4 regions of the Desulfitobacterium metallireducens DSM 15288 genome follow, and region 1 is predicted to be linked to each of the others. Evidence: riboswitches for the same ligand, from Rfam matches in the RefSeq annotation. Region 1 holds a riboswitch; each other region holds the start of a gene.

The links. A riboswitch is a leader RNA that binds a small molecule or an ion and turns the genes downstream of it on or off. The one in region 1 is predicted to bind cyclic di-AMP.
Region 2: linked by a shared signal. The riboswitch ahead of DESME_RS09085 (KUP/HAK/KT family potassium transporter) and the one ahead of eam (glutamate 2,3-aminomutase) in region 1 are both predicted to bind cyclic di-AMP.
Region 3: linked by a shared signal. The riboswitch ahead of DESME_RS06020 (C40 family peptidase) and the one ahead of eam (glutamate 2,3-aminomutase) in region 1 are both predicted to bind cyclic di-AMP.
Region 4: linked by a shared signal. The riboswitch ahead of DESME_RS09000 (C40 family peptidase) and the one ahead of eam (glutamate 2,3-aminomutase) in region 1 are both predicted to bind cyclic di-AMP.

What each region holds. Positions count from the first base shown of each region.
Region 1 covers NZ_CP007032.1:804,762-812,429, reverse strand. Annotated here, with positions in the region: gene DESME_RS03905 (histidine kinase) at 1-1,005, opposite strand, end outside; gene DESME_RS03900 (GntR family transcriptional regulator) at 1,112-1,711, opposite strand; cyclic di-AMP (ydaO/yuaA leader) riboswitch at 1,843-1,968, shown strand; gene eam (glutamate 2,3-aminomutase) at 2,068-3,309, shown strand; gene mnmL (tRNA modification radical SAM protein MnmL/YtqA) at 3,361-4,320, opposite strand; gene DESME_RS03885 (VOC family protein) at 4,384-4,797, opposite strand; gene DESME_RS03880 (methylated-DNA--[protein]-cysteine S-methyltransferase) at 4,814-5,380, opposite strand; gene DESME_RS03875 (CooT family nickel-binding protein) at 5,667-5,894, shown strand; gene DESME_RS03870 (energy-coupling factor ABC transporter ATP-binding protein) at 5,875-6,666, shown strand; gene tsaA (tRNA (N6-threonylcarbamoyladenosine(37)-N6)-methyltransferase TrmO) at 6,725-7,345, shown strand; gene DESME_RS03860 (manganese catalase family protein) at 7,392-7,668, opposite strand, start outside.
Region 2 covers NZ_CP007032.1:1,897,703-1,905,370, forward strand. Annotated here, with positions in the region: gene DESME_RS09075 (tyrosine recombinase XerC) at 331-1,266, shown strand; partial or broken gene DESME_RS09080 (IS110 family RNA-guided transposase) at 1,413-2,694, shown strand; cyclic di-AMP (ydaO/yuaA leader) riboswitch at 3,433-3,578, shown strand; gene DESME_RS09085 (KUP/HAK/KT family potassium transporter) at 3,993-5,999, shown strand; gene arr (NAD(+)--rifampin ADP-ribosyltransferase) at 6,025-6,774, opposite strand; gene DESME_RS09095 (CDGSH iron-sulfur domain-containing protein) at 7,410-7,649, opposite strand.
Region 3 covers NZ_CP007032.1:1,234,687-1,242,354, reverse strand. Annotated here, with positions in the region: gene DESME_RS06030 (hypothetical protein) at 1-55, opposite strand, end outside; gene uvrC (excinuclease ABC subunit UvrC) at 141-1,961, shown strand; gene DESME_RS06020 (C40 family peptidase) at 2,168-2,902, opposite strand; cyclic di-AMP (ydaO/yuaA leader) riboswitch at 2,909-3,036, opposite strand; gene DESME_RS15880 (HesB/IscA family protein) at 3,985-4,311, opposite strand; gene DESME_RS06010 (hypothetical protein) at 4,422-4,664, opposite strand; gene DESME_RS06005 (adenosylhomocysteinase) at 4,728-5,996, opposite strand; gene DESME_RS06000 (Mrp/NBP35 family ATP-binding protein) at 6,083-6,952, opposite strand; gene pepF (oligoendopeptidase F) at 7,061-7,668, opposite strand, start outside.
Region 4 covers NZ_CP007032.1:1,876,289-1,883,956, forward strand. Annotated here, with positions in the region: gene DESME_RS08970 (ABC transporter ATP-binding protein) at 1-120, opposite strand, end outside; gene DESME_RS08980 (D-alanyl-D-alanine carboxypeptidase family protein) at 584-1,831, shown strand; gene DESME_RS08985 (hypothetical protein) at 2,055-2,399, opposite strand; gene DESME_RS08990 (putative immunity protein) at 2,699-3,226, opposite strand; gene DESME_RS15915 (excinuclease ABC subunit A) at 3,433-3,594, opposite strand; gene DESME_RS08995 (YkvA family protein) at 3,587-3,982, opposite strand; cyclic di-AMP (ydaO/yuaA leader) riboswitch at 4,162-4,295, shown strand; gene DESME_RS09000 (C40 family peptidase) at 4,294-5,601, shown strand; gene DESME_RS09005 (YolD-like family protein) at 5,939-6,316, opposite strand; gene DESME_RS09010 (Y-family DNA polymerase) at 6,303-7,577, opposite strand.

The sequences.
Region 1 (7,668 bases):
TGTACCCTTTCCAATCTTAGGCGTAATCCCATGCTTTACAGCATTCTCCACCAGGGGTTGCAAACTTAAACGCGGAATAACCGCTTTCATGAGCTCTTTCGGGATCTGGCTCTTGACCTGTAGCTTTCGACCAAAGCGAGCTTTTTCCAGAATCAAATAAGTATGTACAAATTTCAGCTCCTCCTCCAGGGGAATCAGGGTTCCTTTTGATTTCATTGCCCAGCGGAAGAATTCCGAAAGATATATAAGTAAACGACGTGCACGGTTCGGGTTAGTTCGACTCGTTGCAATAATCGTGTTCAGCACATTAAAGAAAAAATGGGGATTGATCTGAGCCTGCAGAGCATCAAGTTGAGCTTCTGTCGCCAGCTTAGCCTGATGATCTAATTCAGCCAGTTCGATCTGAAGACTAAGAAGTTGGGCCATTCCTAAAGCAAGCCGGATCAAATCAGGAGACAGGTGCCCATCTTTAGTTTCATAGAGTTTCACCGTGCCAACAACTTTTCCTTGAGAATGCAGAGGCACCACTACTGCAGCTGCAATAGGACAATCACAAACATTTTGACGCGGACAATTTAATTCCTTTTGTGTTCGGACGATTTTATAATTTCCTGTCCGAATCACTTCCTGGGTTGCTGCCGTCAAGATCTTATCCCCAGGATGATGTTGGTCACAGCCTACACCTAAATAAGCCAATTGCTTCGTACAGTCTGTAATTGAAACTGCAGCGACTTGACCGATCTCTTGAATAATTTTAGCCATAAATTCAGCATTCTGCGCATTAAGACCTCTTCGAAGATAAGGAAGCGTTTCGTGGGCAATCTTGAAGCTGACTTCCACATTGCGTTCAGTGGTCAAACTCCGAATCCGCCGTCGTTGATACTCAGTGTAAAGAAGCAAGTAAAGCATATTCCCGATCAGAAAAACGAGAAGAAGCCGAAGATTTTGCGAGGCTATACTCATCACAACCTCTGCTCCTAAAACCAACAAGAAAATCCAAGTCATCTGTCGCATCCCTCAATTTCTAAAGAAAACTTAGCGATAGCGATAGCTCTAGTTACACTTTAATAAAGTTAAGAGTTCGACAGTGAGGTGCGACTTCCTGTATTCATTAAAGTATTTCTTGGAGTTTTTCTCTTCCCTGCTCTGCCCCCACAACTAGAAGTACATCTCCGCTCTCAATTACAAATCCAGAATTCGGAGAGAATTGTTCAATCCCTTTTCGGACAACTGCGACAACGGTAAGGCCTGTCCGTTCTCGAATTTTGAGTTGGGTCAGGGTTTGCCCTGCCGCTACTGAATCTTTGCCCACTTCGACTTCTGCTACATCCATCCAGCGAGACATCATACGATCTGTATATAGTAAAATTTTATTCAAATGTCCCTCAATTTTTAAATCAAGTTGCCTGCGTTTCTCCATATACTCATTTAATTCCGAAAGAAACACATGAACTTCCGTTTTCTGATCAAACGCTCTCAAAAACTTTTCGGCTTGAGCCTTTGAGGTTACCGTAATTCCGATCCCTTGATTCACCATAACAACGCCTGCATTTTGCAAGATTGCAATAGCGCGGCGAATGGTTTCTGGAGAAACATTGAATCGACCCGCCAACGTCGACCGTCCATGTATTCTTTCCCCTTCTTGATATTCACTCATAACGATAGAATGGGCAATTTCGAGGGCGATCTCTTGATAACGTGACTGTTCCATTTCTACAATTCACTCCTTGAAACATTTAACTCATAAAATATCATTACCAATTATTAACTCTTCAATCCCATTGACTGGTAACAACCTTTATGTTATTATAAAGTTGTTGGTAATCAATTACAAATAATAAAAATTAAATAAGGCCTAATTCCTAAGGGGAAACGGGGGAACCACTTTTTGGGGTGAATCGCATCTTATGCGTAGAGCGTGCGCTCGAATCCGTCAGCTAACCTCGTAAGCTAGCTCGCACAAGAAGTACTGATTTTATTAATCAGCACATTCGATCTCTTAGGGGCCACTATAGGCTCCTTTTAATTTCCCAAAAGATAAGTACAACATAAAAAGGGGGAAATTCATTGGCAGTAGAATCAAAAGAATTAAATGAAAGATTGCAATCCTTACATCGTGCAAATGAGCTAAAGCTAAAGGCCATACCTTACATGAATCGTAAAGAGAAAATTCCTACAGGTTTTCTTTTAAAGGATGAATACCTTCAAAGTCGAGATCGAATCCTTACAACCTTTAAGGCTACTCTTGAGGATTGGGAAAATTGGCACTGGCAGATGAAAAACAGGATTACGGATTTGCAGATCTTGCAAGAACTCTTGCCTCTAACTGAGCAAGCAGCACAAGATATCCTTGAAGTCGGAAGAACCTATCGATGGGCTATTTCCCCCTATTATTTAAGCTTAATGGACTCTTCTAACCCATGGGATCCTATCCGTTTACAAGGTCTTCCACGGATCGAGGAACTACTGGATTTAACCGGAGAAGAAGACCCTATGGGTGAAGCTTTTACCAATCCTGCTCCTTGCATTACACGACGATATCCCGATCGGTTAATTATCAATGTCACCAATCTCTGTGCTATGTATTGTCGTCATTGCCAAAGACGCAGAAATATCGGTGAAACCGATAGCCACGAGACCCGTGCTCAACTCCAAGCCGCTTTAGACTATATCCGAGCCAATCCAGAAATTCGTGATGTCTTAATTACAGGTGGAGATGCCTTGATGTTAAGCGACCTTACGCTCCATTGGCTTCTCGAAGAATTACACTCCATTCCTCATGTAGAAATCAAGCGGATTGGTACCCGGGTCCCCGTCACCCTTCCCATGCGGATCACCGATGAACTGTGCTCCATTTTAGCGCAGTATCCGCCGATTTATATCAACACCCAATTTAATCATCCTAAGGAAGTTACAGCAGAAGCCAAAAAGGCTGCGGATAAGCTTATTTCTGCCGGAGTAGTTTTAGGGAATCAAGCTGTGCTTCTGAAAAATATTAATGATACACCCGATATAATGATACGGTTAAACCAAGAGCTTTTGAAAATTCGAGTTCGTCCATACTATATCTTTCATGCGAAACATGTCAAGGGCACACATCATTTTATTCCTAAAATTGAAAATGGTCTAGATATTATGGAAAAGCTCAGAGGATTTACTTCCGGTTTAGCCATTCCTACCTATATAATTAATGCTCCTGGTGGAAAAGGAAAAACGCCAATTCTACCCCAGTATCTACTTTCCTTAGATGATGAAGAGGCTACCCTGCGAACCTGGGAGGGAAATATTATTCACTACCCTAACTACTAATTAAAATGCACATGAGTTAAGGGCCATCTTAGGCCCTTACTTTTTTATTTTTTATGTTTCTAGATCTTTGCTAAAGGATTTACCTTGCCAGGTATCCCTCTTTAGTAATTCCCGATCTATTGCATTTAAGACTTCCCATTTTTTACGACTCCATAAAGGAGCAATTAGATCATCAGGCGCTCCATCACCTGTCAAACGGTGAATGATCATTTGCGGGGGTAATACTTCAAGAATATCGCTAACAAGGCTAACATACTCTTCAAACGTAGGTAGAGGAAACGACTCCCTTTCATATAACTTTGCTAAGGGAGTTCCTTTGATAATATGGAGTAAATGGATCTTAATTCCCTGAACAGGTAGCGCTGCCACCGCCTGAGCTGTCGCCATCATATCCTCATACGTTTCTCCTGGAAAGCCTAGAATAACGTGGACGCAAACACGTATTCCCCGATCATGAAGAGCTGCAACTCCCGCTAAAAACTCATCATAGGTATGCCCTCTTCTAACCCAATTCATTGTTCGATCGTGAATACTCTGTAGCCCAAGCTCAACCCAAAGATAGGTTCTTTGATTAAGCTCTTCCAGGTAATCTAACACTTCTTCAGGCAAACAATCCGGACGAGTTGCAATAGATATCCCGACAACGTCCTCTTGACATAGGGCTTCTTCATAGACCTCGCGAAGTTTAGAAACCGGTGCATAGGTATTGGTATAGGCCTGAAAATAGGCTAAGTACTTAGCCTTGGGCCATTTTTTACACATTCTTTCTTTAACTTCGACAAATTGTTGTTCTATTGAATGTGAGACTTCTCCAGCAAAATCTCCAGAACCACGAGAACTACAATAGATACACCCACCCCAACCTCTAGTTCCATCTCGGTTCGGACAAGTAAAGCCACCGTCTAAAGAAACCTTAAAAACTTTTTCACCAAAAGTCTCTCGCAGATGTTTATTCAACGTATTATACCGCTTCTCCCCATTTTGCCAGGCAGAAAACCGTGCAAATCCCATCTCTTCATGATCACACCCTTTAATAAAACGATTTTAATAGGAAGGAAATCCTACCTAAGATTATCAGACATCTGGAAAATGTTCAAAGGCAATCTTCAATTCTTGAAACAACTCCAACTTTTCTCCAGATGGCCCACGGAAAAAGAAATTATATCTTCCGTCGCCAATTGATTTAGGCTCTTCCTGAAGGAGTGTAACCTGATTTTGTTTTAACCATGCTACAGCCTTATTGATATCCGATACAGTGAAGGCAAGATGATTAACCCATCCGTCCTCAAAACGCTGTCCCTCTTTGATTTCAACGAGTTCTATGACCGTTCCTCCCAGTCGAAGAAAGGCAAGTTCAGAGTCTCCCGGTTTCTTCCTATATAAAAGCTCAAAGTCAAGTACCTCTGTATAAAATCGAATTCCTTCCTCTATATTGAGGGTTTTTATACCAATATGTTCGACCCCATTAAAAATATTTTTCCCTTCCACATTCATCTTCCTCCCTCTATTCGTGTATTCTCTGATCGAGCTTCTCCAGCGCAAGTAAACGCTCCTTCAGATGAATTCCTCCAGCATACCCTGTCAAGTCTCCGTTTTTACCGATGACCCGGTGACAGGGAACGATGACTCCAATGGGATTATTATGATTAGCCATTCCCACCGCTCTTTGACCCTTTGGGTTCCCCAATCGTCGAGCGATATCACCATAACTACACGTCTCACCATAAGGGATCTTCTTTAGCTCCTCCCAAACGCTGAGTTGAAATGGAGTTCCTAACGGATAAAGCGAAAGCGTAAAATCCTGTCGTTGACCTACAAAGTATTCATTGAGTTGCTCGAGTACCTGAACATTAAACTCTCTTCGGTTTAATAATACAGCTTCAGGAATCCAACGTTTGAAATGAGCTTTAAGAGTTTGCTCTTCATCCTCTGGCTCGCCCAAGCCTACCCAACACACTCCTTGCGACGTCGAAGCCACGGTCAAATTCCAGGTAAATCCCTTTGTTTCTATGCTTTCAAACCAATAATAAATCTCTGGCGATTGGTGCAAACCCGTCCTCTCCTTTATCACTGATCTTCTTTATCTTTATTGCCCTTTTCTTCCACCTTATCATATCATTTACCTAGTATAGATAACATAAAAATGGCTAAAAAGGCTGGGAAAAAATCAGGTATCGAAGTTCAAAAACATTATTTCAGAAAAGTCTTAAGATTTCATCTATAATATCAGACGTAGCAGGAAAAAGTAAAGGGATGGAGAATAAAGATAGTCAAGAGAATAAAAAAAAGACCATGGAGGTCTCATCCGTAGTAAAATATGGGACCTCTATGGTCTTTTTAAATGGAGGAATTGTGTTATGTGTGAAGCCAATGCCTATCTAAAAGAGGGAGAAGACGAGATTTTATTCATGGAAGCGGTAGATATCATTGAGCCTTTTGAAGATGGGCTTAAGCTTGTCGATATTTTCGGAAAGCAAAAATTTCTTCGAGCACGGATTATGGACATGACGCTTCTTAATCATCGTATTCTTTTAGAACACGTTCCTATTCCTGCGGAGGCTGCCCATGCAAGCTCCCATTCTTGAGCTCAGTCATCTTTCCTATGCTTATATTCAACACGAAAATGTTCTTTCAGATATTTCGTTAAGTTTCTTTCCAGGAGAAAGCGTTGTTATTCTTGGGGCTAACGGATGCGGAAAATCCACCCTACTCAAGATACTCAGTGGCTTGCTTCATCCAGCCTCAGGAACCCTTATCGCTTTTAGCAGAGAAGTTACAGAGAAGTCCTTGCAGGAACGAACTTTTCTCTCAGAGTTTCGTCAAAGAATAGGCTTTATCTTTCAAAATTCAGATGCTCAGCTGTTTTCAGCGACGGTCCGCGATGAACTAGCCTTTGCTCCGCTCCAAGCGGGACTCTCTCCCGAAGTCACTTCTGAACGCATCCAGGATATCGCGGAACTCATAGGCATTACTCACTTACTTGACCGCCCACCCTACCATTTAAGCGGAGGAGAGAAGAAAAAGGTTGCATTAGCTAGTGTGCTATCTGTCAATCCTGATATTCTTTTTCTTGATGAACCCACAAATGGACTTGATCCTAGAACTCAATACTGGCTGGTAGAGTTTCTAAGTGCCTTGCATTCGAGCGGTAAAACAGTTATTACAGCAACACACGATCTCTCCATTGTCGAGGATATTGCCGAACGTGTGATTATCTTTCGCGAAGATCATACTATTGCAGCTGATGGTGCCTGTCTTCCTCTTCTCTCTGATCGCCAGTTGCTCTTAGACGTTAACCTTATTCATACTCGTTCCCATTTTCATGTTGGAGCTGCACGTCAACACAGTGGATTATGACGTATTTCTCAGAATTGCACGATTCTTAACATGGATGAACGAAAGGCAGGTATTTTCAGTGAAGATTCAATTACAATCCATTGGTACTATTCATTCTCCTTATCTTCCAGGACTTCCAATCCCTCATCAACCCCCAGAAAACGCCCCTGGTGAATTCTGGATAACACTTGATCCAGAGTATCAAGCAGGCCTCGATCAACTACTAACTTACCGCTATCTTTATGTTTTCTTTTATTTAGACCAAATTAAAGAAAACATTAATCTTCATATTCATCCTTCCTGGGCACCGGAAATAGAAGTTGGCATCTTCGCCAGTCGTTCCCCCAAACGTCCCAACCCAATCGGCTTAAGCATCGTCGAGTTAAAGGGGATTGAAGGAAACGAAATTCTGATTTCTGGAATTGATGTCTATAATGGCACCCCGTTACTAGATCTCAAACCCTATATTCGTGCAATTGACCTCAAATCAGATGCTAATGATGGCTGGTTTGATCAGCTTCAGGATAAAGATCATTTAGTTGCACATATGTTAGGCCTTCAGCATGAGCATGAGCATGAGCATACTCATGTCCACAACCAGGAACACAGTCATAAACAGGCGCATCATACCCATGTTCCTTCTTCGCCTAAGCTTTCAAGAAGCCTGCGAGTAACTTCAAAAAAAACCTCTCAAAAATAAAAAGATAAAAAATTACCTCCGTATCATGATGCGGAGGTAATTTGATTTAATGCAGTGGAGAAGGAGATTGAGGCTTTGTCACTGGTGAAGGATTAGGGGACTGCGGTTGAGCAAATTGTGGATTGTTGCGAGTACGATCCGTATATCCTGGCCCTATCTCACCCGGGCTATCAGGTCCGCGATCCTTACCGTATTGAGCGGGTCCACCATATTTCTCGTTAGGATTTTCTTCATATTGAATCCCATTCCCTTGATTCCAAGGTCCCCGAGCATCTCCCATTCCCGTAGACAGGTTCATATACTTTTTCGAGAACTCTGAATCA
Region 2 (7,668 bases), 1.1 Mb from region 1:
CTCGAAACTTATCTATAAGCATGTTAACATTATCCTAATGTCGAATACTCGTAAAAATGGTCGATGATAACGCATCGACCAAATGGGCAAACCTACAGATGAATGAATAATAATGACTTGTTTAATTACAATTGCCATTTAAATCAGCACCGTACAAAACATACACGAAAGGGAGCACTCTTGCGATCCCCCCGTTTTTCCAACTTCTGAACTAGACTAGTGCCCTTTCCATCCTACTTCCGCGAATTCTTATAACTCCTGGTTGTTATTGCTAAAATCACTTTATCTCCTGCTAAATAGGTCAAGACTATTGGTAAGGAGATGATTACTATGCAATCAAACAAAAGTTGTCCGCTTATCGAGCAGTATCTAGGATATCTTATAGTTATTAGAGGTCGGTCTGAAAGCACTATAAAAGAATACCGTACAGACTTACTTATGTTCTTTGAGCATGTTCTTAATTCCCGAGGCATTAGCTTAATCAATAGCGACTTCTCATTGGTAACCTTGGAATTCATTAAATCGGTATCCGTTAACGAGATGTACGCTTTCATAGCCCATTGTCAAACGAAATTAAAGTCTTCTGCCGGTACAAGGGCAAGGAAAATAATCGCAATACGACAGTTTTGGAAGTATCTAAAGACAAAAGTTCATCTTATTGATAACAACATTGCCGAAGAGTTGGAAACACCCAAGCTACCCAAAAGAATTCCCAAGTATCTTACCTTGGAGGATTCCGTCAGACTGTTGATCCAATGTGAAAAATCGCCGCGCGACCATTGCATTATCACTATATTTCTTAACTGCGCACTGCGGTTATCCGAATTAGCAAGCCTGGATATAAACCAGATAGATAGTGATGTGCTCAGCGTGATCGGCAAAGGAAACAAGGAACGAAAAATCTACTTAACCCCTGCCGCCAAGAAGTCGATCAATATATGGTTTCAAATACGAAATAGCCTTGATGTGCAAACCAAAGCTTTGTTTGTTTCACGAAACAAACAGCGGTTGACAACCAAGGCTATTCAAAACATTGTTAAAAAAAATGTTATTGCATCAGGGCTTGATCCTCAAACTATCTCGACCCATAAGCTGCGCCATACGGCCGCGACGTTAATGTATAAGTATGGACGTGTTGATATTCGGTCATTTCAACAAATCCTTGGACACGAGAGCGTGGCCACAACAGAAATTTATACCCATATTGATGACCATCAATTGCAGTCTGCTGTGAACTCAAATCCCCTTGCCATGATGTTTAATTAGCTTCTTCAGGATGGCTCAAGACGATTTGTAGCATTCCTGTAACAAGAAAAAATGAGCTTTGAAAAAAAGATGACCTCACGTTAAGCTTTGAGAGGACACACTGTTGGCCAACAGAATCCAATCAAAAAATACCGGAGGTCATCCAGATGAATTTTACACAAAACGAGAAACTAAATCAACTTTCAGAAAGTAGTATTGTCATTGGAGTGGACATCGCAAGCGAACTTCATTATGCCAGAGCTTTCGACTGGCGAGGAGTAGAGCTAGGGAAAGTATTCAAGTTTGCAAACACTGCAGAAGGATTCAAAGACTGCTACGCATGGATTGAACGGCTAAAAAGGCAGACACATAAGGACTCCATAATAGTAGGCGCAGAGCCAACCGGCCATTACTGGTTCAATCTAGCATCATATTTTAAAGAGCAAAGCATTAAGCTAGTCCTGGTCAATCCATTTCACGTAAAACGTAGTAAAGAACTGGATGACAATCATCCGAGCAAAACGGATGCCAAGGATCCTAAAACAATCGCTAAGCTGGTGATCGAGGGCAGATTCAATGAGCCTTACATTCCGGAAGGGATCTATGCGGAATTGCGAATAGCTACGGCTTGCAGAATGCGCATACAAAGGATATGAATAGCATAAAAATCGCATCCAGCGGTGGCTAAAAATATACTTTCCCGAGCATGAAACGGTGTTTGCTAAATTTGATGCCACAAGTAGCATGCTGGTGCTGCAAGAAGCCCCTCTACCCAGCGATATTGAAAAACTTGGAGCAGAAGGAATAAACCAAATTTGGAGGGACAACAAACTGAGGGCAGTGGGTATGAAAAGGGCTAAGAGCCTGTATGAAGCTGCTCAAAAGAGCATTGGTTGCACCGAAGGAGAGTTTTGTTCCCGAATGGAAATCAAGCTATTACTCCAAGACTATCATAATAAAACAGCACAATATCAAGCGATCACAGAGGTCATTGATGGTTTGTGCAGTCAAATACCAGAAGTAGCAAAGCTACTTGAAATTAAAGGTGTGGGACTGGTTTCAGTAGCTGGTTTTATCTCTGAGGTTGGAGACATTAGACGCTTTAATTCTCCGAAGCAGATTCAAAAACTTGCCGGATTGGCCTTGCGAGAAAGCAGCTCAGGCAAGCACAAAGGACAGACCACGATCAGCAAACGGGGGCGAGCGCGACTGAGGGCAATTCTATTTCAAGCGGTGATGCCACTAGTCTCTAACAACACAGAGTTTGCAGAGATACATAAGTATTACACGACAAGAAACAAGAATCCTCTCAAAAAGAAACAATCGCTAATCGCCTTAAGCTGTAAACTGATTCGGGTATTCTATGCAATATTAACGAAAGGCATAGACTACGACCCGCAAAAGCTAATTAAAGACATCCATCGTCCCGTTGAGTATTTAGCAGCGTAACAGAAAGTGCAAATAAGCAGTTCTGTTGGTAGGCGTCACCACAGAATGTACCCAAATCATAGTAATCTAACAAGATAAAAGAGCTGGTAGTCAGTCAACATATTATCCATTAGAGCAAAGACTCGGTTTTGTAGCATTACTGACACCCAATCATGGATAGGTGGAACGAAGGAATTTAGGGCAGATGTGTTAATCTTGACCCTGTTAGACATGGGAGGTTTACCACCGTGAGTATAGTGGGTTTACAACGGCCAACATATTAAAAATAGCAGACGTTGGCTTTGCCATACTCAGTTTCTCTGAATTATGCATTCTATGCGAATTTTATCCGTGATGAGCTTTTTAGGTAAGTTAGGAATTCTATGAAAACAAGAGAAAATCAAAGTAAATCCCAAGATATTATAGGGAGGATAATGGGAACAATGTATCGCCAAATGGTTGTTCCGCTACATAAGTACGATGTGCAACCTCGGAAGGAACAATTCTTAACAGTTGTATAATTGAAGAATCCGAATAATTGGAGAACTATTAAAGGGTCTTGAATAGACATGTCAATCAAAGTTGAACTTAATGATTTCGGGTTAAGCACATGAAAGAAAAATGCAGATATAATGCACGTTACTAATAATGAAAGAAATTCCAGTAAAATCTAGGCCTTATTGGAGAATTTGAAAGGTTTTTATTCAAATTCGGTTCTATACAATCCAATATAAAGGGATTATTATGAGTAGAAGTTGAATAAAGCCAGCGCTGAATTCTATGGAAGCGGGGGAACCAAGTCTGGGCTATCAATTAGCCAAATGGGGTGAATCACTGAATGTGACGGGTTATTCCTTTCAATCCGAATCCGACAGCTAACCTCGTAAGCGTTGAAAGGGGGTTAAAAGCAAACCATACCCTTTGGTTTGTTATACACTTTGACATTAACCCCAAATGGGGTTTTTCTTTTTTAGGAAGCTAATAGCATGGAATTCATTTTAAAAGTTATAAAAGGAAGAGAATAATAAACTTGTGGCTAATCGGGAAAACTTCATGCGCGGACTACTTGAGTAAGACTGCTCAAACGTTGAAGGTCGCTCTGAATGGTTCGCCAATATTTTAAGGAAGGCATTGCCGGAGTTTAATCTGTCATAGGTAAACCGCACTCTGTATTACCCCCCACACTGTATTTACTAAATACGCTGAAAAAACTCACTTTCAAAAGTAATACAGCAGCCTAACGGCAACTGCATGAAGATCATTTTGTTTATTCAATAATATCACTGATAAATTGATATGAAGGAATGAAGGACAAAATAATGGAAAAAGCATTAAATATCTACAAGGAACGGCCATTAACCTTAGCCGGTATGCTCGTAACAATCGGTGTTGTTTATGGTGATATTGGTACATCACCCTTATATGTTATGCAAGCATTAGTTGAAGGGAATGGTGGATTAAAATCCCTTTCCAATGAGTTTATATACGGTTCCCTTTCCCTTATTTTCTGGACTCTTACCTTACTTACCACGATTAAGTACGTCCTAATTGCACTCAAAGCAGATAATCATGGAGAAGGTGGCATCCTTGCACTGTATTCATTGATTCGAAAGATGGGTGGCTGGCTGATTGTTCCAGCTATGATTGGGGGAGCAGCCCTTTTAGCTGACGGTGTTTTAACTCCGGCAGTTACCGTCACAACTGCTGTGGAAGGTTTAAAAGGGATTCCGGCCTATGCGAATAGCTTTGGCTCTAGCCAATCCACTGTTATTTTGATTACCATCATTATTCTTTGTGTCCTATTCCTCATACAACGAACGGGAACGGAGATCATAGGACGATTATTTGGACCCATTATGATTTTATGGTTTACCATGTTAGGGATTCTAGGTGTTATACATATTTTCGGAAACCTTGATATCTTAAAATCATTTTCTCCCTACTATGGAGTTAAACTGTTGTTTAGTGACGAAAATAAAGTCGGGTTTGCAATCTTGGGCAGTGTATTCTTGGCTACAACAGGGGCAGAAGCGTTATATTCGGATCTAGGACATGTAGGACGAAAAAATATTTATGGAACTTGGCCTTTTGTTAAAATTTGCTTGCTGCTCAACTATTTTGGTCAAGGGGCTTGGTTGTTACAGGTTAAAGATAATCAGGGGCTACAAAATATTATGGACTTTAATCCGTTCTTTGAACTAATGCCCCATAATTTTCGTATCATTGGTGTTGTCTTTGCTACTTTAGCAGCTATTATTGCTTCCCAAGCCTTAATTTCCGGATCCTTTACCCTTGTCTCAGAGGCCATTAAGTTAGATCTACTGCCGAGATTAAGAATTAACTATCCAGCGATGTCTAAAGGGCAAATGTACATTCCGATCGTCAATTTCCTCTTAATGATTTCTTGTATCGGAGTGGTCCTATTCTTTCAAACATCGACACACATGGAATCGGCTTATGGGTTAGCTATTACAATTACGATGCTGATGACCACAATCTTATTGTTCAATTACCTTCTTCAAAAAAAGGTATCCAGGGTACTCGCACTCCTCATGGTTATCATTTTTGGAGTATTGGAAACTGCTTTTTTCGTCTCAAGTGCCGTAAAGTTCTTTCATGGCGGTTTTATAACTGTGATTATTGCTTCTCTCATTTTAATTCTGATGTTTTTATGGTTAAAAGCGACACAGCTTGAACAAGTCGTGACGAAAGAAGTTTCACTGGAAGATTATATTTCTAAGCTTGATAATCTAAGAAAAGATGAACATATTCCAGTATATGCCACGAATTTGGTTTATCTAACCAGCAAATCAAAATCAGGGCATATAGATAATGAAATCATTTATTCGATTTTAGATAAGCGGCCAAAAAGAGCAGAAGTTTATTGGTTTATAAATGTACAGGTAACAGATGAACCAAGGACAATGGCCTACACCGTAGAAAACTTTGGAACCGATTATGTTTACAAAATTCAACTGCGCTTAGGATTTAGGGTTGAACAAAAAGTGAGCACGTATCTAAGACAAGTTGTTACAGATCTAATGGAATCCCACGAACTAAAACAACAACCGCAAATGTATTCTACAAATGTAGTAAATCGTAACGTTGGGGATTTCTGTTTTGTTTTAGTCCGTGAAGAACTTGCTCATGATACCAACCTTCCTTTATATGAACGATTAATCATGCAATTTAAACTCAGCATAAAGCAAATTACGGTTTCCCCTGTGAAATGGTTTGGGCTCGAACATACGGATGTTAAAGTTGAACACGTCCCATTGCGTTTAGGAACCACTCGGCCAATCAAACTCAAGCGAGAACTTCTATAAAATCAAAGGGTGCTTTGCTTTATGCTCAGTTAATAATCTCGCCCTTGTTTTTGGCTAAATTTTCGCGCCATTTGTGTCGCTCGGTCGTTGTCAGTTTCGTCCACTCTGTTTCTTCACCAATAATTCTTAGAGGTTCTTGTGAGCGATAAGAACGTGTTAAGTTACCCGGAAATTTTTTATCCGTAACATTTGGGTCGTTTTCAAATTCACCTGTTGGTTCTATTCTATAAACGCGTTCTCTTCCTTCTCCTTTTGCTAATGCTGCTGCAAGTCCTGCGCCATTTGCGTTAGCAGTGAAATAAATGTGGTTCATTTTAAGCTCAGGTTTGTAATTTGAATTACCCCCCGCTGTCAGTAAATCACCAACTTGCAATTCTGCCTTTGTTCCATGATAAAATGGTCCCTTATCAGAAGGCGCACCCTTATAGGAATTTGATAATTCATAATTTCTACTTGCATTATTAGAATCACACAATTCCTCATAACATTTGGCAATGTTTAAATATAACGTTGAGAATGCACTTTTGACATTTTCATCATTTATATTTAGTGCACACCGTAATGATGTTTCCATCCATTCCAATTTGTCTGTAATACTCTTTTGTTGACGAGCGAAATGATAAGCTGCAATAAATCTTTCATAGTCGTCTGTTGCTTCGTGCCATGCTTTATTAAACATCGTGGTTGCATCTTCAATGTTTCCACTATCTTCTAAATTAATCCCCATCATACAGAGTTTAATAACAACATTATTTGGATCAAATTTTATATCCATTTTATTTTCCCCCCTGTAAAGTTAGCTCATCAGATAAGCCATGTTCGTACCATCAATTGCCACCGCTATTGCTAACGGATTGTTTTTGGTCAATTCTACCCTGGGTTTACCATTGAGATAAAGTTGAACCATTTGATTTTTTAAATTCGTCTGTAAATGATCTTCGTTCCCGCTTGATCATAGCAATCTCCTCGTCTTTCAATATTGGTTTTAAGTTTACTAGGCCTCAAGAGAACTGTCCATTTAAGTGTAACCTATCCACATCGAGAAATTCAAACAGTTAAGGTCAATAGCTAAAATAGGGTTATAGAAATATTAGTGATTGGAGAAAAAAGGAGGAAACTTGCCATAAGCTTTGCGGCGGTGTATCCGTTGGCGATACTGATTTGACAGACTACATTCGGGAACATATACCAGTCGATAACCTGTTAGTTTTCGGGGGTGGCCGTGAAGAAGTTGATGAATAACGTGATAACAAACGCGGAGAAATAAGTCAAATTATCCTTCGTTTTTAGCAGAAAATCAGTCACGACTTGGCAAATCCAGATCGTGACTGATTCATTTCCGGAAGGCACTTTATGCATAAAAATTGTACTCCAATGAAATTCGGAGTACAATTTGCAAGTTTATATTTATTACAGATTTTGGTGTGAACCATCACAATATGGAGGGTTTTTGGTGTGCTTACAAGCACATAAGTACGCTGTTTCATCTTTCTCAGCAGTAAATGCCATAGGTGTAAATGAAGTGTCTTGATGGGCTCCGTTACAAAATGGCTGATTATCGCTTTTGCCACATGTGCAATAATAATACGTTTCACCCTTCTTGAGTTCTACTGGTATAGGCGATTTCCCCGCAACAACAGGTTCATCCATACTTGTCTCTCCTTTTTAC
Region 3 (7,668 bases), 430 kb from region 1:
CCTGCATGTCCTGCCACATATCGTTACGCGGGGGACGTCCCCAGGAATTCGGCATAATCATCCCTCCCCATCAATTTAGAGTGTCCTCTTAATAATATACGAATAAACCTCCGCCGTTATGATATGGGGGAGGCTAAAACTTGCATCCGTTCACTTCACCCACTAGAATGATAGAGAGGTGTGTGGAGATAATGGAGATTTTACGCCAAAAATTAAGTTTATTACCTGAGAAACCTGGAGTCTATTTGATGAAAGACGCAACCGAACAAATCATTTATGTCGGTAAAGCTAAAATTCTTCGAAATCGAGTTCGTTCCTACTTTACAGGTTCTCATAATGGCAAAACTCAACTCATGATCAGCCAAATCGCTGATTTTGAAACAATTCTCACGGAATCTGAAGTTGAAGCCCTTGTCCTTGAATGTAATCTTATCAAAAAATATAATCCGAAATATAATATTCTCTTAAGAGATGATAAATCTTACCCCTTTATCGCTATAACCGAAGAGTTACACCCTCGAATTATGGTGACACGAAAAGTAAAAAAAGGATCCGGGAAATACTTTGGGCCGTACCCCAATGCAACTGCAGCTAAAGAAGCTTCTCGTCTGCTAAACCGACTATTTCCCTTCCGCAAATGTCGTCATGTTCCGTCCAAGCCTTGTCTTTATTATCATCTTCATCAATGTCTTGGTCCGTGTATTGAAGACATTCAATCTAGTGCTTATGAACAAATGCGTAAAGAAGTAACCTCTTTTTTAAAAGGAGATCAGCATAAAATAATTACTCAACTCGAACAGAAGATGCAGGATGCTGCAGAGGCCTTAGAATTTGAAAGGGCTAAAGAATATCGCGATTTAATCGCCGATTTGCGAAAAGTCGGTGAAAAACAAAATATTACCCTCAACGATTTTGTGGATCGGGATGTCTTAGGTTATTCTGTCACTAAAGATCAAATCTGTATTCAAGTCTTCTACCTCCGTCAAGGCAAGTTGTTATCCCGAGACAACTTTATTTTTCCTTTCTTTGAAAACCCAGAAGAAGCTTTCATTTCCTTCGTAGCTCAATTTTACACAGACAAGATCACCCTTCCTCAGGAAATCCTTGTTCCGCCAATTGATATTACGCTCTTATCTCGGCTCTTTCCGATCCTAGCTCCCCAAAAAGGACAGAAACGCGACTTAGTGCATATGGCGATGGAAAATGCTAAAAAAACGTTGCATGACCAAATTACACTTGAGGTGCGACATATCGAAGAGAACCTGCAAGCTTTAGATGATTTGGGGAAATCGTTAAATCTTTCTGCTCCCCGTATCATTGAATCCTTCGATATTTCAAATACTGCGGGTACAAACACCGTTGCTGGCATGGTTCAGTTTTTGGACGGTAAGCCCAATCGCCATAACTACCGTAAGTTTAAAATTTATCCGATGGCCAATATGGACGATACCGCAGCAATGCGCCAAGTTATAACCCGCCGCTATAACCGCCTTAAACAAGAAAACTCACACCTCCCGGACCTGATACTACTCGATGGAGGTAAAGGACAAATTAGTGCTGCTCTTGATGCTCTCCATTCCCTCCAGTTAAATATCCCCATTGCGGGTATGGTAAAAAATGATCATCACCAAACAGCAGGTTTGCTCAATGAAAAAGGACTTCCTGTTATAGTTGAAAAGAATTCGCCTACCTTTCATTTATTAGAGCGCATCCAAAATGAAGTTCACCGTTTCGCGATTACCTTCCATCGCCAACAGCGCGCCAAAAATATGATCCTATCCGAATTAGATGGAATCCCTGGAGTAGGTCCCAAACGTCGTCAAACCCTTCTCCGCTACTTTAAATCAACGGCTAAGGTTCGTACAGCCAGTTTAGAAGAGCTCCAGAAAGCAGGCTTACCCGCTCAGATTGCCGAAATCATCTATCAGCACTTTCAGGAGGAAAAGAAACGTGATTCTTAATTATCGTGTGGAACTGTGCCGTGAGTGCTATTTTAAGCGAACCCAGCAGTGCACTAAAACCGACTTTTATATTCATAATTTAACATCTGCCGAGCCCGGTGGGGAGTGCTCTGGCTATAAACCAGTTCCCTGGCTTCCCAGTCAGCTTTGAGAAAGGCATAAAAAGAGAGTAGCAAAATTGCTACTCTCTTTTTATGCCCTCTGTACTAGTTTGTGACTCTTCTTGCTCCCATATAACGGGAAGCATAGTAACTCTCCGATAAACTTGTGGTTCTAACTCCACTGTTTGAGGCATGAACGAAACTTCCTCCACCGACATAGATTCCAACATGGGAAGCTCCCTGATCATAAGTCGAGAAAAACACCAAGTCTCCAGGTTGTAATTGATTGCGAGAAACTGCAGACCCTACTCCAAATTGAGCGTAAGAAGTACGTGGCAAACTTATTCCTGACCCTTTAAACACATATTGGGTATAACCAGAACAATCAAAACCGCTCCGGCTTGTTCCTCCAAATACATAAGAGGTACCAATAAGGCTCATTGCGTTACTTACCAATTTGGAAGAATCAGTACTGCTACTCCGAGATACTTGTGTTTGTTGTTTAGTTGCACTTGCAACTTGCTTTGGCTTACTTGCAGTTTCTTTCTTCGTTTCAGTCTTTGCAACTTCTGCCTTCCTGTCTTCAGCTACGGCAACTTGGACTTTTGGAGTAGGCTCAGCCTGTTTAGTCTGAGTTTTTCCCGCTGAAGCAATTATTTTGTTGCGTGTTGCTGAAGCTGAATATCCAGACACAGAGTTTGATGATAATACTATTGTCTTCAAACTAGTCGTAGGTTCAGCAGCCTGGGCAGGGTAATGTGCACCCATTAAACTACTGAATAGCAGTACGCTGGACAAAGTCATACTGCCCACCCACACTTTACGTGAGGATGAAATCATTAAACGGAATCCACCTTTCTTTGCTTACGAGGTTAGTTGACGGATTCGGGCATCAAGGTGTAAAGCCCTACGCAATCACTTGCGATTCACCCCATAGGAAATCCCCCGCTCTGTAGTCTCAGCTCACAAGTGATCTAACCCTACAGAATTCAGCAGAACTGATTATTTTATTATTATTCGATAAAGAGCCTTAAATTCCTCCATCTAATTTATGGTAATTTAAAGTTAAAAACCAAAAACACCTCTCATAAGAGAGGTGTGCCTTTGGGCTTTAGGACATCAGTGAAAAAATATTACGGCTTAGGTCAAGTAGGTTTTCCCGCTAAGATCCCCAGGTTTCCCTTGAGGCGGTTTCCCTTTTCTCTTAACCTGAGGTGTTACCAGCACTCAGAACTTGATCGCCACTGAGACCGCACTTCAATCCTCACTGATTATCGTTCTAGAAGTTTTCCTTGACACTCCTTAACAATCTAGCCTCTTTTGCAGAAAAGAATTTCCGGCAGACTGAACTATATCGGCCAACATAGTCCAAGTCCCTCTCACCTTCCCAACTTTTCCACCTCAAGGCAGGCTACGCTGCACTAAGTTCCTTCCTAATGCAGGTTCATACCCCAAGCCGTAACCCCTAAAGGAACCACGTACTTAGGCCTCCACGGTTAAGGGTAGCGCCCGCATGCCATTGCGGATCCCCCTGAACCTTAACTCCCAGCAGCAACCCTCGACTGGGCGTCGTAAGCCACCACCAGGAACTTCATCGGTATGCCCTCGGCGGATTCTTAGGCCCGCCTTCGATTGCCATTTCGTGCACTAGAATAACGCACCATTGCCCAAAGGAATAATAAATACTATATCTATTTTACATGGTTATATGAAACTTTAAAACTGGCCTCTATCTATTCATACTCAAGAGAATCTCTAAAAATGAATGCAATCATGACGATACGTTTAGAAATATTAACCTAAGATTAAATATCTGCTAATCTCTAATATTCCCCAAATTTGCGGATATACCCTAAAAGATTAATATAAACACCATATAAGCAAAATAAATAAAGAGCTTAAAAAGCTCTTTATTTAATGAATTAACTCCCGCAACTGCTGCAACCCGAATCACAGCCACCACCAGGATTATTCGTTTTGATTTCGAACCCACCACCATACTGAGACTCTACATAATCGATAACTGCACCTTCAAGATATTCTGTCAGTTTATCCTCAGTAAGGATCGTGACTCCAAAACCTTCATCTACAATATCATTTTCATTCTTTGACTCATCCAGAGTCATGCCGAAATTCGGCCCTCCTCAGCCAAAGCCAGCGACATAGAGACGCAAGTAGGAATTATCTTTATTCTGACTTGCAATAACCTCTTTCACCTTCTGGGCTGCGATTTCTGTAATACCAACCATAACTCAATCGCGCTCCTTTTTTAGAATCATTTTAATTAGTTTGGATATGAACTTATGATACATGGAATTTTGCACAATGTCAAACTGATTCTTTAGTATAAGATGACATTTTAAACAAGTTTAGCGTCATTACCTGGTTTTAGATCCTTCCACAAGCGTTTAATTTCCATTTCAACATTGGCCGGTAAATCTTGGGCATTTTCTTGAAGTCGATTCATTTGAAATTTTACTTGTTCGACGAAATTCGAATTTTCCGGCCAAATAATATACGCTTGAGTTTGAGAAGTAAATGTATTTTTTATAAGTAAGATAAAAACAACAACAACCAATAAACGCCATAAGGTTTTAAACAATGGATTATCCGACCTTTCTCTTCAAGATAATCCTAGTATAACCCGCCAGCATGACGTTTAAGCTTAACCATGAACCCAGTTGGATAAATAAGATTTCTGTTCCTCACTTAAATCATCAATTTGGAGACCTAATGCTTCAAGTTTAAGACAAGCAACACGTAGATCTGCTTCATGAGGGACGGGATACACTTTTACGGGCAAGGGTTCAGCTTGTGTTGCTAAAGCATACAAAGACAGAGCCTGGAGAGCAAATGTCATGTCCATAACTTCTGCAGGATGACCATCCCCAGCCGCCAGGTTCACAAGCCGTCCTTCAGCAAGCAAGAAAAGCTTTCTCCCATCAGCGAGTTTAAACTCCTCAATATTTGGGCGAACAATACGGGTCTCGCTAGCTAACGCCTTCAAATCATCTTTGTTAACTTCAACATCAAAATGACCAGCATTAGCAAGGATCGCGCCATTCTTCATGACCTCAAAGTGCTCACCGCGAATAACATCTTTATCTCCAGTCACTGTGACAAAGAAATCTCCTCGAGTTGCGGCTTCGATCATTGGCATAACTTGAAAGCCATCCATCCAAGCCTCATTAGCCTTAATAGCGTCCACTTCGCAAACAATAACACGAGCGCCAAGACCTTTGGCCCGCATAGCTACACCTTTACCGCACCAGCCATACCCCGCTACGACGACAGTTTTACCCGCAACGACGAGATTGGTAGTTCTCATAATGCCATCCCAAACTGACTGACCCGTGCCATAACGATTATCAAACAAATATTTCATTTGAGCATCATTGACTGCAATCATTGGGAATCCAAGTTCTCCATTTTGTTCCATCGCTTTGAGTCGAAGAATACCCGTCGTGGTTTCCTCAGCTCCACCTTTGACCTGAGAAATGAGTTCTCTTCTTTCCCGATGGATAGTTGAAACAAGATCTCCGCCATCATCAATGATGTAATCCGGTTTAAAATCTAGCGCTTGATGAATATGTTGATGGTATTCCTCCGCCGTTGCTCCATGCCATGCATGAGCCCCAATTCCTCCCTTAACTAAGGCAGCAACAACATCATCCTGAGTAGATAGAGGGTTACTGGCAACTACCGTAACTTCTGCACCCCCGGCTTGAATGACTTTAGCTAAGTAAGCTGTTTTAGCCTCTAAATGTAAGCAAACAACGACTCTTTTTCCTTTAAAGGGAAGTTCCTGTTCAAATTCTTTACGTAATTGATTTAAAACCGGCATATGCCCTTGAACCCATTCAATTTTAAGTTGACCTTGAGGCGCTAAATCGATATTTCGTATGGTTGATTCTAACACTACTGACAAAGCCATTTCACCTCACTTCTTATTTCTCCGCTTTGGGAAAAAAGGACCTGCGTCAAAACGCAAGCCCTAACTGTTCAATTTTCCGTTTCTCCTTACTGAGCTGCATCCTCAGACTTAGCATGAGTATTATCTTTAGCCACTTCTTCAAGCATTTTCTTGACAATCTTATCAAAGTTATCGGTTTGATAATCTTCAATTTTACCAAGATCAGACATGCTGGAGAGTACAGGATCAATAGGCAACTGTCCTAAATACGGGATTTCATTCTTACTCGCTTCTTCTTCACCCTTAGGTGCACCGAAAATCTCAATTTTCGTATTACAGTCTGGGCAAGAGACGTAAGCCATATTTTCAACTAATCCGTAGAAAGTTGTCTCATACTTTTTAGCCATTTTAATCGCTTTCCGAACGATCATACCCGCCAATTGCTGAGGACTTGTAACCATAACTACCCCATTAACAGGAAGACTTTGGAAGATTGTAATCGGGACATCTCCTGTCCCTGGGGGCAGGTCAATTAATAAATAATCAAGTTCTCCCCACACCACATCCGTCCAAAATTGTTGAACTAATTGAGTAATAATTGAACCTCTCCAGATAACTGGATCGTCCTCATTCTCAAGCATTAAGTTCAAGGACATCACTTTAATCCCGCCCTTACTTACAGGGGCAGTCACGCCAATTTTATTAACATTGGCCTTTTCCGTAATTCCAAAGATTTTAGGAATGCTCGGTCCGGTTATATCCGCATCCAAGATGCCGACTTTATAACCTTGCCGCATTAAACTTACGGCTAACATACTCGTCACCGACGATTTTCCGACTCCACCTTTACCACTCATAACCGCAATTATTTTACCAATCTTGCTGGCTTTTTGCGCTTCAGTTAATTGAGGTTCAGTGGAACAACTACCGGTTGTACAGCTTCCAGCAGCTGAACATGAACTACACGCTTCACTCATTGTTCATCCATCCTTTCTTCCAGGCACATATTCCCCCAAGGGGTATCTGCACATTAATATTCGTCCATCTTATATCGTTTGTCAAGGTTCTCTCAAACTTTCCTGAAATTATTCCTCAAGAACTTTTTCCAAACGATCTACCAACCCCTTAAAGACTTCCAAGGCCTCTTTCACGGGACCCGGCGTTTCCATATCTACCCCTGCTTTGCGCAAAAGTTCAATCGGATAATCTGAGCTTCCACTCGAGAGAAAAGATAGATAACGTTTTACTGCCGGTTCACCTTCTTGAAGAATTTTACGAGCAAGGGCAGTTGCTGCAGAGAAACCTGTTGCATATTTATAAACATAGAACGAATTATAGAAATGCGGGATTCTTGTCCATTCTAAAGCAATCTCCGAATCAGAAACCACGTCTGGACCGTAATACTCCTGATTCAATTTCAGGTATTGTTGCGACAAGAGATCTGCCGTCAACGCTTCGCCATGCTCTACCCAAGCATGGGTATTCTGTTCAAACTCAGCAAACATCGTTTGCCTAAAGATCGTCCCCCTGAATTGTTCTAAGTAATGATTGAGCAGATAAGCGAGCACCTTAGGATCTTCTGTCGTCTTTAGGAGATGTTCCATAACAAGAGCTTCATTTAAAGTTGAAGCAACCTCAGCGACAAATATTTTATAACCGGCATAAAGATGCGGTTGAGTTTGATTTGATAAAT
Region 4 (7,668 bases), 1.1 Mb from region 1:
GCCTGCACCGTTAGGGCCAAGGAAACCAAAAACCTCTCCTTCAGGAATGGATAGATTAAGATTATCGATAACTCGATTTTGACCGAAAGATTTATGGACAGCAATTAAATCAAGAGACATCATTCACCCTACTTTCTGTACACCTAAGATTTAGATATACACAAAAACTATATAGACTTAGCCTATAAATCATACCAATCTCTATAATGTCTTTCGGCAAATCCTCACGCATTTCCTCTAATTTCCATATGTTCTTTCAATTGGGACGATTACAGGCATGGTGAATGCTGAAACACCGCTCTGGTATCTACAGGAGCGGTGCTATTTATTTGAGTTTTTTGCTGTTCAGAAGCGATCTGCTGTATCTCTGTTCCGCATTCATTTAGTTTTTAATAATTTTTGTATAATATAGTTAAAGTAAAGGTTTATGAACTTTGGAAGTTGTGCTAAAGTGGCTCGATGATCGACGTCCTTATCCAAAATATGGACGCAGCTAAATTCGGCAAATGCGTTGTCGAATTGTGCATTATCAATTAGAATTGTACATGTACCATTAAACATTATTAGCATAGGAGGTCTTCTTATGACTCAGTCTCCCTCGACCCCACCCACTACGAAACGGCCTCAAATGCCGCCCCTTCCGATCAAAGGAATTCTCGTTTCACTTCTGGTCGTATTGCTTGTCGTAGGGGGATCTATTCAAATTACTCGCCCCGTCCCTCCAGTTGACGCCAAAGCTACCACCCAATCCATCACCTTGCCAGGTCAGCTTTCGGTATCGTTTCCGGATCAAGGCGAATCTGCCGTCGGTACAGAGAATTTGGGGGTCATTGCTTCCACTTCGGATCAATCTCCAGTTGCGATTGCCAGTGTAACTAAAATCATGACCGCTTATCTTGTCTTAAAAGCACACCCCCTAAAACCGGGTGAAGAAGGCCCCACCTTAACGATGAGTGCTCAGGATTTTGCCGGTTATCAAGAGGGAGCAAATAATGGGCATTCTGTCTTAAAGATTGCTGAAGGAGAACAACTCACCGAAAAGCAAATGCTCGAAGGATTGATGCTTCCATCCGGTGATAACATCGCTGATACCTTAGGCCGATGGGTTGCCGGTTCGGATCAGGCCTTTGTGGACAAAATGAACGAAACAGCAAAAGCCCTCGGTATGACGCAAACTCATTATGCGGATGCCAGCGGGGTTAATCCAGCAACGGTCAGCAATGCCGTCGATCAGATCAAAATTGCTCAAGCTGCCATGTCAGACCCTATCTTTCGTGAAATCGTGGCCATGCCGCAAGCAACGCTACCTGTTGCAGGAACGGTTTATAATGTGAACTCCATGCTTGGCAAGCATGGAATCGTCGGGATTAAAACGGGTTCCATGACAGTCGCCGGCGGTAATTTTGTGTCGGCAACACCTGTAAAAGTCGGCAGTCAAACTCATTATATTATTGGAGCGGTCTTAGGGCAAAAAACACTGCAATCCCTTCAAAGCGCTCTCGATGCCAATGCTAAAATCCTTGACCAGGTCCGACCTCAATTTAAACTCTATCCCTTAACCGAACCGGCTGAAGGATTTGGACAAATCACCACGGCTTGGCACAGCAGCAGCCCTTTAAAAGCAACGGAACCGGTCCAAATCTTTGGTTATCCGGGGATGAAGCTTACGTACTCCATCAATATGACTCAAAACCCATTACCGATCAAAGCTAATCAAGCAATTGGAACATTAGAAATCGAACAAGCAGGACAGACCGTTCTCGAAGTCCCTCTAGAAAATTCACAGCCCATCAACGCGCCCGGATACTTCTGGCGGCTGATTCGTTTTTAATAATTTATGCAGCCTGACATCGTATTTCATACGGTGTCAGGTTTGTTTTTAGTTGGATTCATATACTCGACGTAAGGCCTTTTATCTTTGATTTTCATTTCTTAGCGGTTCTAAATGACATATCCTCATTTTAATTTGCTTACCAAATCACTTTTGAAAGGCAAAACATTGGAAGGGCTTGGGATTAAACCCAGGCCCTTCCATCTATTTGTGTTACTTTATTTCACTTTGGATAATGAGCAGTCTCCTTCGCATCCGCTCCCTCGGGCAAATAAATCCGGGTTCGAACCATTCCGGCAAACTCCCCGTCCTTAAAATAGCTACTATAGGTAATGACCATCCCAAAGGCTATCTTTGTAAAGGATTTTAATTCCCCGCTTCTAAACCGGGCTACAAAGTCGGCAATCTTTTGGCGATTTTCTTCCTTATGACACTCAACAGACCACAACCCCATCACGGGTTTTCCATAAAAATCTTCCTCGAAGGTATTGGCCCAGACCACATTAAAATCTGCATCGGTAACCAAAATTCCCGCTGAAATATCCTTGAAGACTTCACCAAAATCCATTCATATACCTCTCCAGTTCTCAATCAATTTCGCTAATCTTACTAAGAAAACACCAGCACCTAACAACTCAAGGAGTTAAATACTCTGCATAGGCAAAGGTAAAAGGCTCCGTACCCATACACCGATAGGTCTTGATGACTTATAGTTTTCTAGCGCATCTACAGCACGGTTTACTCTAGCCACGATTAACCCGGTCATTTTTCGCACCATTTCATTCCCGTGTAGCAGCTTCCTCAATCATCACTCTGAACCGTTTTGCTCAAGTTTCCTCGCGTTTGCCGCGTGTTATTCTGCCGATGTCAGCACTTCAAGTCAATTTTTGCCGGGTTCGGCTCATCATCAACGGCTACGGCACGGAGTGCATCAAGCATACGCCCGCATTCAACGGCGACACATTGCTCTAGCTGCTCCCACGGAACCTTGGTTCCGAGAGTGTCATATGAAACTGCTATCGCACCATAGAGCGCGAGTCCGATACAGTGCCGTGCTGAATGAATCGTCGACGCACACTGACCGATCGCCCTTGCGGCGGCTTGCGCAGCAGGCTTCCCATCGGCTTCGCGGGCAGCCGCGTGGCACTCGAGGATTTGCTTCTTAGCCTCTGGTAGTTTGATTTTCCCGGCAAGCCATTCCCGAGCGGCATTTAGCGCATTTTGCGGACGCATATCGTCTGGGTAGTGCTTGCTCCACAGCGGCAATATAACTCCCTCGGCATAATCAACCGCCCAATGCGCTAGTGTTGACTTGCTCTGCGTTTTAATCAATTTCACAAGCGACTGAATATACGGCGCGTTCCAGTCACTTAACATTTTTCGTGTTTTTGGCATATTCATCCTCCCATCAGGGGTGATTCCCCGGTCCATAGTGCCATTACTTCCTAATTTCGCTCCCGAGCAGTGCTTTCCCTTTATTGCTTATTTAAACATCTATGTTAAAGCGATTGAAGGGTGACCTAAATCATAATAGGATATGCTTCCCTATCAAGAAAAAAAGGAACACAATATTTGCGTTCCACATCAAAATAGAAAGTATTTTACACGTAATTTGCCGTAATTGACTCCTTGCAGTTTCTCAAGTCACCCGGTGTTCCTTTAAAAAGAATCTGACCGCCTCTGCTACCGCCCTCAGGACCCACGTCAATAATCCAATCGGCATGACGAATGACATCGAGTATGGCTACTAAAATTTCATGCATTCTTCCATTGTTCATATTTTCGTAAATCTGACCTTACTTGTCTTATGGCTATCGAAAGTACAAAAACATCATCAATTAAACCGACTCCAGGAATTACATCTGGGATCAGATCAACTGGTGATATAAAATAAAGCAATGCTCCAATAATAGCCGCGATAGATCCAACAGGTACTTCTCTGTAATTCCCTTTTACCCAATCACCTGCTATTCCAAACATAAGCTGAAGATCATGCCATATTTCATCAAGTGGGCCTCTACTTTCTTTAGCCTTTTCCAAGGCCTTTTTTATGGTTTCTTCAACCTTGCTTGGATTCTTTAAAATATCTTCGCCCTTACTAACATAGCCAGAGAACATATTGATTGCGGCACTTTCATCAAACTTTTTCATTATCCTACCTCCACTTTTATTTAGTGGAGTATAATTTCGACAAAAGCATCTATTTTCCTTGCCAAATTGTAAAAAACCATGTATCAAATCTTGGAAATAAAATACACTATTTACTAAATCGAATTTTACAGGATATTGCCAAGTTATGAAGAATATTAATATTAAATACATAAAGAAAGGAAGAATAGAAGCTGAATCTGGTTTTTCCAGAACGGGGGATCTCGTACTGGGGTGTATCGTGCCGTTAGGTGCGTAGGGCTACACCTGTGCCCAAACCCGTCAACTAACCTCGTAAGCTCAAAAGGTGGCAAATGTTTAAATTTAGTAATCAGAGCTTCAAACGTGTAATCGTGTTTCTCAGTCGTTTCTCACTCAAAGGTATTTCCTTTAAGAAGATTTCTCTGAAAAAGATATCTCTCAAAGACGTCTCTTTCAAACGTATTCCGTGGAAGTCTCCTCAGTTTATCGGCGGAGCCTTGATTGTCACAATCGTATTGGTGGGATCATCCCTCGCTTTTGCCCATCCCCCTGCCTATGCCTTATTGGTTGATTCCAATCAAAAAACCACTGAAGCAGCAACCCAACACGCAGTTGCCCTGAAAATTGATGGCACTACGGTTGCTATTTTAGCAAATGAAGATGAGGCAAACACCTTGCTCCAACAATACAAGGACAGTTTTGCCGATCCGAGTTCCGAAAATAAAATCGACTCGGTGAGTTTTGTTGAAAAGGTGACGATTGAGACGATGGACGCTTCTCCCTCGGAAATTCAACCCCTCGATAAGACCTTGCAACTTCTGATCGATGGCCATCTCACCACCAAGGAGTATACGGTTCAAAAAAATGACTCTTGGTGGTTGGTTGCTCGTAAGAATGATATGTTAACTAAAGATGTCCTCGCAGGAAACCCGGGGATGACCGAGAGTAGTCCGTTAAAACCCGGTCAAGTGATTAAATTGGTGGATACAACACCGTATCTCACTGTGATCAGCAAAGGCACATACACCGAAACCCAAGACATACCTTATAATACCGAAACCAAAACGGATTCGAGTTTGCGAAGCGGCCAAACGAAAGTCATCACTCCAGGGAGCAATGGATCAAAAGTAGTTACTTATGCCTATGAACAAAGAAATGGTCATGATGTCCAACGCAGTGTAACGAGTGAGCAAGTTACAAAACAACCCGTTACACAAGTCGTCCTTCAAGGACCGAAAACTTCAGGGGCTACGAACGTTAGTGTTTCTCGTGGATCTAATGGTTCATCACTTATCAATCACGCTATGAGCTTGATCGGAACGCCTTATGTGTGGGGTGGAACGACCCAAAGCGGGTTTGACTGTTCAGGCTTTACACAATACGTTTATCGTGGGTCGGGAATTTCAATACCCCGTACCTCCTATGCCCAATTTGCTTCTGGGACTTCCGTGAGCCGGAATAACTTATCCCCTGGTGACTTGGTATTTTTCAACACCGATGGACCTGGAGCTTCCCATGTGGGAATCTATATCGGTGGAGGGAGTTTCGTTCATGCCGCTAACCCCCGCCGTGGTGTGACTACAAATAGCTTGAACGAAAGTTATTACGCATCACATTATCTGGGTGCCCGTCGCTATTAAACGATAAAAGGACGTACGAAATCCTGAATTTCGTACGTCCTTTTTAGGTGGAGCCTTTGTTAGCTCTGTTTTTCAAAGCCTCCGTAATATCTTGCATTTCATTTAGATATGCTTGAGGGAATGTAACTTTTATCAAATTCTATTTAGCTCTAAATGTTCAAATACTTCTGACTAAAATTCTTATCATAATAGTCGTGTGACATATTATACCACAATAAACCTCCTTTTTTAGGAGGTTTATTGTATGAGTATTTATCACTTAAACCTGAGATGTAGCACTGAATAAATAGGTGTTATTAGCCACTAAACCGACTTATGAATTGTAACCTTGGTCACATCATAAAACTCCATGCCGCGAATCTTCTTCAGCTGTTTCTTCCATTGAAATGTCCAGAATGTCATCAAATGTAATTTTCGTATCAGCGATGCGCAAGATGCGGTTAACCACATTGAAAAGTAATACCTCACCGCTTATGGAACGATACTCACCATCACAGAAATAGGTAACAGTCGCAATACTGCCTTTTTGCAGCAAGGCAAGCTTCGCGTTAAGTTCGTCCGCCATCTCCTCGGACAGCTCCGTTTTCTGGACAATGCCAAGATCACGCTCTTTCTTCGCCAGAGCCTCATTGAGACCTCTTACGGCAGCAAAGGGCATAAACTGCTTTGCCCGCTCGGATACGGGCATTTTAGCTCTCGGTCTACTTGCTGCCACTCTTATGCCCTCCAATCTGATGGTTCCGCTCACGCGTGGTGGCAGCTTCTTCAAAGTTCATTCCTTTCAGAACAGCATCTTTGCCACATCTCTTCTTGATGCTGAGAACGGCCTTTTGAACCTTATGATTGCGTTCCACTGCTTCGTCCTGCGTATCAAAGAGGCTGAGCTGATGGTATCCCGTTTCAGCTGCCACATTATTGCAGGAGATGTTAATGCGCCGGACGGGTTTACTCTTATCAACGATTCGCTCATAGAGTTCAACAACCGCAGGAATCAGCACCCTATCGGCGCTGGATGGGGTTGCAAGCGATGCCGTTCCTTTTGCCGGGTCAGCACGGAGCGCGTTAGAGTAACCGACTTGTAAGGACACGGAGGCCGTCACAAGCTCTTTCTCTACCAGATCAAGGCAGAGCAAGTCCATCATTTCCCGCACAATCAGTTTGCCCTCATCGAAGGTATAATCCCGCATGAGAACCTGCCCGCTGGTAAGGCAGTTTGTTTTCGGCTTAAAGGCTTTTATATCCGCAATGGTCGTCGGCTCACGTCCCCAAGCATGGTCTATCAGTAGCTCGGCATCAATGCCAAATATCTTATAAAACATATCCTCATCAGCATGAGCGACCTGTCCCATTGTTGTGATACCGCGTTGCCCCAAGCGTCGTGCCGTTCCAGCACCGACGCGCCAGAAATCGGTGATGGGTTTATGGTCCCAAAGCGTCTTTTGGTAGGACTCTTCGTCAAGAATACCGATGAAATCCGGCGAGTGTTTCGCCGTTATATCAAGAGCGATTTTGGCGAGGTAAAGATTTGTACCGATACCACAGGTCGCTCTGATGCCGGTCTTTCTAAGAACCTCTGCCATGAGTTTTAACGCCATCTCCTTGGCAGTCAGTCCATAATGTGAAAGGTAACTGGTAACATCAAGAAAAGCCTCGTCGATGGAATACACATGGATATCGTCTTTTGAGATGTATTGCAAGTAGATACCGTAAATCTCGGCGGCGTAGTCAATATACTTCTGCATTCGCGGCTCGACCATGATATATTTTATGTTCTTCGGTATCTCAAATACCCGACAGCGATTGTGGATGCCTAGTGCTTTCATCGTCGGAGTAATAGCAAGGCATATGGTCTTATCCGACCGTTCAGGATCAGCGACAACCAGATTCGTGGTCATAGGGTCGAGACCCCGTTCCACGCATTCGACCGAAGCATAGAATGACTTTAGGTCTATACAAAGATATGAGCGATTTGTCATTCTGTTTAATCCTCCTGTCTGCGGGCTATTCTTTGCATTCTTATTGTGAAGGTGTAAAAAGAGACGGAATTGTTACTGAACCAACTCTCGT